2 regions of the Mycobacterium bourgelatii genome follow, and region 2 is predicted to be linked to the other one. Evidence: predicted binding sites of a transcription regulator. Region 2 holds the regulator's gene; the other holds the start of a gene.
What was found. The regulator HspR, encoded in region 2, represses chaperone genes until heat shock. The targets are predictions, from matches to a motif close to ANNTGAGTNNNNNNNACTCANNT.
Positions count from the first base shown of each region.

Region 1: a site for HspR is predicted at 1,520-1,542, ahead of lon (endopeptidase La). Genes of this name have one in related genera too.

Region 1 covers NZ_BLKZ01000001.1:3,115,109-3,119,479, reverse strand. Annotated here, with positions in the region: gene G6N68_RS13530 (AraC family transcriptional regulator) at 1-518, opposite strand, end outside; gene G6N68_RS13525 (sulfite exporter TauE/SafE family protein) at 611-1,414, shown strand; gene lon (endopeptidase La) at 1,556-3,877, shown strand; gene G6N68_RS13515 (hypothetical protein) at 4,068-4,371, shown strand, end outside.
Region 2 covers NZ_BLKZ01000001.1:227,833-232,203, forward strand. Annotated here, with positions in the region: gene grpE (nucleotide exchange factor GrpE) at 1-290, shown strand, start outside; gene dnaJ (molecular chaperone DnaJ) at 332-1,501, shown strand; gene G6N68_RS00960 (heat shock protein transcriptional repressor HspR) at 1,501-1,884, shown strand; gene G6N68_RS00965 (PPE family protein) at 1,945-4,371, opposite strand, start outside.

The sequences.
Region 1 (4,371 bases), 2.9 Mb from region 2:
GGTATCTCCTGGATGCTGGGCGCCGACGCGAACCGCTGGCATTGGCCCCGTAGATCGTCTCGATGGGGCATCGGTAGTTCGAACGGCAGCGCCGTCAGGGATTGAATCTCGTGCAGGATCAGCTCGACCAATGCGCCGTCGCGGCCATGGCGGTCGTACTCGGCCGGCAGTTCCACCGCGGCGAGAAGCAGCGCCCGCAGCAGCGGCGCTACGTCGACCACTTGGCACCTGTTCGGAAACCACGGCACAGCCAAGGGTTCGATATAGAGGCTGCGCGTGCTGACGTCGTCCATCAGCACTTGGTGGTCGACGCCCGGGGGGATCAACACCGCCCGGTGCGTCGGCACCGTCCAGCTCGCCCCTGCAGTGTCGACCAGCATGATCCCGGTCGCGGCGTAGAGGAACTGCGCGCGGCGATGCCGGTGAAATTTCAACAGGTAATGCGGCGGATAGTCCGTCCCGATCGCCAGCACCGGACGATCGACGGCGTCGACATCGGCCAGCGCAACGTTCCGCACTGCTAAACGATAGCGATCAGTGGCGCAAAATCAATGCTTTATGACGGAATAAAGATTGTGCGCCACATGGGTGGAAACCTACCGTGACCAGCGTGGCCGGTTTCGTTGTCATGCTTGTCGCCGTCGGATTTGTTACCGGGCTCACTACGGTGCTTTTCGGTTTCGGCGGCGGCTTTGTCACGGTGCCCGCGGTGTACGCCGCGGTGGGCGGGTCCGCAGGCGGTGTCGACGCAATGCACGTTGCCGTTGCCACTTCTACCGCGATCATGGTGGTCAATGCGTCATCGGCGACCGTCGCCAGCGCCCGGCAGGGGCGTCTTCGCAGCGAATACCTCTGGCCCATAGTGGCTTTCATCGCACTAGGTGCGGCGCTGGGTGCGGTCGCGGCCAACTGGGCGCCCGAGAAACTGCTGCGCATTTTGTTCGTCGTTTACATTGCCGCGACCCTTATCGACAGCATTGTCCGGAAGGGATTTCTCGGCACGCGGGATGGCACCCAGGATGAAAAGCCGCTCCCGGCAGCAACGTCAACTTTCGGTGGCATCGGAATCGGCGCTGTGGCAGGAGTTCTCGGTGTCGGCGGGAGTGTTATCACGGTTCCGCTGTTGCGGCGAAGGGGCGTTGCCATGGCCGACGCCACCGCAATGGCAAATCCGATGAGCGTGCCCGTCGCTGTCACCGCGACGGTCGTCTACGCCATTGCGAATCCGGAGATGTCCCAGGCGGGCCAGATCGGCTATGTCAGCGTGGTCGCCGCGGCGGCCCTTCTGGCTGGGTCGGTGCCGACCATCGCGCTCACCAAGCGAGTTCTCGCCGGATGCATGTCGGATCGAGTCCACGCCATTGCCTATCTGGTCCTGCTGGCAGTGGTCTTGATTGCGATGTTGGTCACCTAGACACCCGCGAGCAGGCACAAAAGTCCCCGATTCCGCCGGTATCCAGCGGTTTTGCGGCTGCTCGGCGGGTCGGGTGGGGTGCGGGAACAAATGCGGGCGATCCAGGGTTGAGCCGAACAGACTTAACTTTTGGAGGATCAAATGGCTGATGCCATATCAGTGCCCGTGCTGTTCGTCACCGACACCATCGTGCTGCCCGGAATGGTCGTGCCGATCGAGCTCGACGACGCAGCACAGGCGGCGATCGACGCCGCTCGGGCCAGCGATTCGGGGCAATTGCTGATCGCGCCCCGGCTCGAGGACCGCTACCCCACCTACGGTGTGCTGGCAAAGATCGTGCAGGTCGGTCGGATCGCCGGCGGTGGCATGGCCGCCGTCGTGCGAGGCGAGCGGCGTGCGCACATCGGTTCCGGGGCAACCGGACCGGGCGCCGCGTTGTGGGTCGAGGTGACCGAAGTCCCGCAAGCCGAAATCACCGACGAGGTCAAGTCGCTGGCCGCCGAATACAAGAAGCTGCTGCTGGCGATGCTGCAGCGCCGTGAGGCCTGGCAGATCATCGACTACGTCAACAGCCTGACCGACCCGTCGGCGCTGGCCGACACGTCGGGATACGCGTCGTACCTGAGCGGTGTGCAGAAGCGGCAGCTGCTGGAAACCGCCGATGTCGCCGAACGGCTGCGCATCCTGATCAAGTGGACCGGCGATCACCTGGCCGAAGTCGAGGTCAACGACAAGATCGCCGAAGAGGTGCGCGAGGGCATGGAGAAGACGCAGAAGGAGTTCCTGCTGCGTCAACAGCTGGCCGCCATCCGCAAGGAGTTGGGCGAGGGCGAACCCGACGGGTCTGACGACTACCGGGCCCGCGTGGAGGCCGCCGACCTTCCCGAAAAGGTGCGCGAGGCCGCCCTGCGTGAGGTGAGCAAGCTGGAACGGGCCAGCGACCAGAGTCCGGAGAGCGGCTGGATCCGCACCTGGCTGGACACGGTGCTGGACCTGCCGTGGAACACCAAGACCGAGGATTCGACGGACCTGGCGGCGGCGCGGGCCATCCTCGACGCCGACCACCACGGGCTGCAGGACGTCAAGGACCGCATCGTCGAGTACCTTGCCGTGCGCGCCCGGCGGGCACAGCGCGGGCTGCAGATCGTCGGCGGTCGTGGGTCGGGTGCGGTGATGGTGCTGGCCGGTCCCCCAGGCGTCGGTAAGACATCGCTGGGTGAGAGTGTCGCCCGGGCGCTGGGCCGCAAGTTCGTGCGCGTCGCGTTGGGCGGGGTGCGCGACGAGGCCGAGATCCGCGGGCACCGGCGCACCTACGTCGGCGCGCTACCGGGCCGCATCGTGCGCGCCATCGGCGAAGCGGGATCGATGAATCCCGTTGTGCTGCTTGACGAAATCGACAAGGTCGGTTCGGACTACCGGGGTGACCCGAGCGCCGCGCTGCTCGAGGTGCTCGACCCGGCGCAGAACCACACGTTCCGCGACCACTACCTGGATCTGGACCTCGACCTGTCCGACGTGGTGTTCCTGGCCACCGCCAACGTGGTCGAGAACATTCCGTCCGCCCTGCTGGACCGCATGGAGTTGGTGGAGATCGACGGCTACACCGAGGACGACAAGGTGGCCATCGCACGTGACTACCTGCTGCCGCGGCAACGGGAGCGGGCGGCGTTGACCGAAGAGGACGTCACCGTCACCGAGGCGGCGCTGCGCAAGATCGCCGCCGACTACACCCGCGAGCCGGGTGTGCGGCAGTTCGAGCGGTTGCTGGCGAAGGCGTTACGCAAAGTCACCACCAAGCTGGCCGAGAACAGCGAGCCGGTGACGATCGACGAGCCCGACCTGGTCAGCTACCTGGGCCGGCCACGGTTCACGCCCGAGTCTGCCGAGCGCACGGCGGTGCCCGGTGTGGCCACGGGCCTGGCCGTCACCGGAATGGGCGGGGACGTCCTCTACATCGAGGCCAACGCCACCGACGGTGAGTCAGGGCTGCAACTAACCGGTCAGCTCGGTGACGTGATGAAGGAGTCGGCGCAGATCGCGCTGTCCTACGTGCGCTCGCACGCCGCGCAGTTGGGCGTCGATCCCGTGGCGTTGGACCGGCGAATCCACCTACACGTGCCGGCCGGCGCGGTGCCCAAGGACGGCCCGTCCGCCGGTGTCACGATGGTGACGGCCCTGGTGTCCATGGCGACCGGACGGCGGGTCCGTGCGGACGTCGGCATGACCGGTGAGGTCACGCTGAACGGCCGGGTGCTGCCCATCGGCGGCGTCAAGCAGAAGCTGCTGGCGGCCCAGCGGGCCGGATTGACCACGGTGTTCATTCCGGCGCGCAACGAGCCGGACCTGGATGACGTGCCCGCCGAGGTGCTGGACGCCTTGGACGTCAAGCCGATGACCGATGTGGCCGACATCGTCACCCAGGCGCTGGAGCCGGTGTCGGAAGGCGCGACGGTCGCCGCATAGTTCCTGCTCAGAATGTCGCGGACACGGCTCGGCGGCGCGGCGGTCTAAAACGACGCGCGGTCGGTTGTTTTCGGCTCGCGCCGACCGGGTAACCAAGGCGTGTCAGGGGGTCATCGCGCTCGATGAGGGCGTATTCGGGCAACAAGTCAATGGGACTGGTCAACCGGTCTGTGCGACAAGGAGTTCAAGGATGACACTGAAGAAATTTGCGGCAGGAGCGGCGATGGCCGGCGGTTTCGCGCTCGGCGCGTTCGGGCTGGGTGCCGGTGTGGCACAAGCAGATCCGAACATACCGGGTATTCCCGGACCGGTTTGTCCCGGTGGGCCGGGTGTGAACTGCAATGGGCCAGGCACCCCACTTCCGCCCGGCCAACACGGGTTCCCACCGCCTGGGCATTACAACGACCCGGTTAGCTACGGACTGCCCGCCACCTGGGTCGCGCCCAACACCAACGTTGCGTTGCCCGTCGTCTTCAACCCCTCCGTAGGGGCCT
Region 2 (4,371 bases):
GGTTGACGCCGTTCGGTGCCGAAGGCGAGGACTTCGACCCGGCGTTACACGAGGCCGTGCAGCACGAAGGTGACGGCGGCCCGGACTCGAGGCCGGTGATCGGCACTGTCATGCGGCAGGGTTACCGACTGGGCGAGCAGGTGCTGCGGCACGCGCTCGTCGGCGTCGTCGACACGGTCGACACGCCTTCCGACAAGGCCGCGAAAGCGCCTGCTGCGGACCCCTTCGAGCAGATCCTCGAAAGCGAGCAGGCCGACTCCGGCGACAAAGACAGCGGTTCGGGCGAATAGGGCTCAAAATCAACGGGAAAGGTGAGAGGGGGTGACGCGACATGGCCCAGCGTGAATGGGTCGAAAAAGACTTCTACAAGGAGCTAGGCGTCTCTCCTGACGCTACTGAGGACCAGATCAAGAAGGCCTACCGCAAGCTGGCTTCGGAGTTCCATCCGGACAAGAATCCCGCGGGCGCAGAGCGTTTCAAGGCTGTGTCCGAGGCCTACAGCGTCTTGTCGGACGAGGCAAAGAAGAAGGAGTACGACGAAACGCGGCGGCTCTTCGCCGGCGGCGGTTTCGGTCGGCGGCGCTTTGACACCGGTGGTTTCGGCGGCTTCGGCGGCGGCGGCGACGGCGTTGAGTTCAACCTCAACGACCTGTTCGACGCCGCCAGCCGGGGCGGCGGCGCCAACATCGGCGACTTGTTCGGCGGCCTGTTCGGACGCGGCGCAAGTCCCCGGCCCAGCCGGCCGCGGCGCGGCAACGATCTGGAGACCGAGACCGAGCTCGATTTCGTCGAGGCCGCCAAGGGGGTGGCCATGCCGTTGCGGCTGACCAGTCCGGCACCGTGCACCAACTGCCACGGCAGCGGGGCGCGTCCGGGCACCAGCCCGAAGGTGTGTGCCACCTGCAACGGCGCCGGTGTGATCAACCGCAACCAGGGTGCGTTCGGCTTCTCCGAACCGTGCACCGACTGCCGGGGCAGTGGCTCGATCATCGAGCACCCCTGCGACGAGTGCAAAGGCACCGGAGTCACCACGCGTACCCGCACGATAAACGTGCGGATCCCGCCGGGCGTCGAGGACGGGCAGCGGATCCGGTTGGCCGGCCAGGGTGAGGCGGGCCTGCGCGGGGCGCCTTCGGGCGACCTGTACGTGACGGTTCACGTACGCCCGGACAAGGTGTTCGGGCGCGACGGCGACGACCTCACCGTGACGGTCCCGGTTAGCTTCCACGAATTGGCTTTGGGCTCAACGCTTTCGGTGCCCACCCTGGACGGTACCGTCGGGGTTCGGGTGCCGAAGGGCACCGCCGATGGCCGCATCCTGCGGGTCCGCGGTCGGGGTGTGCCCAAGCGCGGCGGCGGAAGTGGCGACCTGCTCGTCACCGTCAAGGTAGCCGTTCCGCCGAACCTGGAAGGCGCCGCCCAGGAGGCGCTGGAAACCTACGCGGCGGCCGAAAGAGCTAGTGGATTCAACCCAAGAGCGGGATGGGCAGGTAACCGCTGATGGCAAAAAACCAGAAGAGAGAAGAAGCCCGTACCTTCATGATCTCGGTGGCCGCCGAGCTGGCCGGAATGCACGCGCAGACCCTGCGCACCTACGACCGGCTCGGTCTGGTCAGTCCGCAGCGCACTTCCGGTGGCGGGCGGCGGTATTCCCAGCACGACGTGGAACTGCTGCGCGAGGTGCAGCGCCTATCGCAGGACGAGGGCGTCAACCTCGCCGGCATCAAGCGCATCATCGAGTTGACCAACCAGGTCGAGGCGTTGCAGTCGCGGTTGCACGAGATGTCTGAGGAACTGGCTGCCTTGCGCGCCAAGCAGCGCCGCGAAGTTGCGGTGGTGCCGAAGAGCACCGCCTTGGTCGTCTGGAAACCGCGCCACCGCTGAGCTGTGCCGCCGCTGACGCGGCGACTTCGCGCCCGGCTACGGCCGAATCGCCAGCCCGACTCAGGGCAGGACGTTGTCCTGCAGGATGCCGGAGAGGTGGTCGCCGTAGTTGCCGAAGCCGGAGATGAACGCCTGGGTCAGGATGTCCAGCACGGTGGTGTTGTAGAAGCCGGACATGAAGTTGCCCAGGTTCGCCCAGCCCGATTCCAGCGTGCCGAAGTTCTGGAAGCCCGACAGTCCTGGGCCACCGGCGTTGAACATGCCCGACACCTGGGCGAACGCGTTCCCGATACCCGACACGGCGCCGTCGACGGCGTCGTTGAAGAAGCCGGACGCGCCGCCCGCACCGGAGTTGAAGAAGCCCGACGACGGAGTGTCGGTCGAGTTGAAGAAGCCCGGTTGTCCCTGCCACCCGAAGCTGAGCTCGAACGGTCCCACGTTGCCCGCGCCGAGGAAGCTGAGCGGGTTCTGGATGACCATGTTGAGCGGCATCTCGGGGTTGAGGACGCTCGGATCGATCGTGTAGGGCCCGACCTCGACGGTGTAGATGTGGAACGGCGGAAGGGTGCCGCTGAGTACACATCCGACGAACGGGATGTAGATGATGCAGACCGTGATCTGCAGGCTGAGCGGAATGGAGAACTGGGACAGGGTGAACATGTCCTGGGTGATGGCATTGATCGTGCCGGTGATCGGAATCTCGATATTGCCCTGAACGTCGTAGTCCCAAGGGATCTCGGGAATGGTGGTCCGGTACTCGAAACCGCCCAGGCCCTGGTAGTCGCCTCGCCAGAAGGCGCCGTTGCTGTAGTTGCCGCCGATGAAGAAACCGGTGTTGACGTTGCCGGAGTTTCCGATACCGGTGTTGGAGTTGCCGGTGTTGAACCAACCGGTGTTGTAGTCGCCCTGGTTGAAGTCGCCGGTGTTGTAGTCGCCCGGGTTGAAGCTCCCGGTGTTGAAGTGGCCGGTGTTGTAGAAACCGGTGTTGAAGTTGCCGGTGTTGCCGATACCGGTGTTGACCATGCCGGCGTTGAAGAAGCCGGTGTTGACGGTGCCGGTGTTGCCGATGCCGGTGTTGTACTCGCCGGAGTTGAACAGGCCCCAGTTGCCGTTGCCGGAGTTGCCGATACCGAAGTTGTTGGTGCCGGAGTTGAACAGGCCGACGTTGCCGTCGCCCGAGTTCCAGCCGCCAAATCCGGTGAGCGCGTTGCCGGTAAGGCCGATGCCGATGTTCCCGTCGCCGGTGTTGCCGAAGCCGATGTTGTTGGTGCCGGTGTTGCCCCAACCGATGTTGAAGCTGCCGGTGTTGCCGAAGCCGATGTTCTGGATGGCCGCCGAGAGCCCCGGGCCGGCGTTGCCGAAGCCCCAGTTGCCGCTGCCGATGTTGCCCCAACCGATGTTGAAGCCGCCGATGTTGCCGCCGCCCAGGTTGTAGTCGCCGACATTGCCGTTGCCGATGTTGAAGGCGCCGATGTTGCCGCTGCCCACGTTGTAGACGCCGATGTCAGCGCTGCCGAAGTTCCAGAATCCGAGGTTGGCCAGGCCCACGTTGAAAGTCGTTGAGCTGGCACCGTCTTGGAACCAACCGGCCAGGAAGGAGCCGATGTTGTCGAATCCCGAGATGATGGACGGGTTTCCGGGGGTGCCGGTGCCGGTGTTGAGCCAACCGGAGATGGTGTTGCCGAGGTTGGCGAAGCCGGACTGCAGCGTCCCGTAGTTCTGCAAGCCAGAGTTGCCGACCAGCGCGGTGGCGAAGTTGAAGATGCCCGAGTTGTTGCCGAAGTTCTGCAGGCCCGACGCGCTGCCCTGGCCCCAGTTGAGGAAGCCCGACGACAGTCCGCTGGTCTGGTTGAAGAAGCCCGGCTGGGGCACCAGGTCGATGAGCGGGATGTAGGCGGGTCCGCCGCCGAAGTTGCCGACGATGTTGATGAGGGTTTGCGGGTTGCCGGGTCCGTACGGCGGGGGATTGCCGATGTTGATCGTGATCACCGCCGGGTTGGTGTCCCCGAAGCTCAAAGTGATCGGCGTGTTCTGCGGCGCGTTGACGTCGCCGCCGTGGAGGTTGATGGGGTTGACGTTGGCGATGACCGTGCCGCTGAGGATGCCCAGGTCCAACGTGCCGAAGGCGCCGAACGAAGGAATCGTGATCGCGGGGATGGACACCGGGGTGATGCTGACGGTGATCGGGATGTGGACCGGAACCTCGACCGTCAGGAAGCCGGTGGTCCGCTGCGCGACCATGGTGTAGTTGGCCCACAGCAGGCCTTGGCGGTCGGCGCGCCAGAGCATGCCGTTGTTCTGGCTGCCGGTGCTGAAGCTGCCGGTGTTGAAGTCGCCGACGTTGGCCCAGCCGGTGTTGTAGTTGCCGGGGTTGTAGGCACCGGTGTTGAAGTCGCCCAGGTTGGCCCAGCCGGTGTTGAAGGCGCCGAAGTTGAAGAGGCCGGTGTTGTAGTCGCCCGGGTTGACCAGACCGGTGTTGAAGTTGCC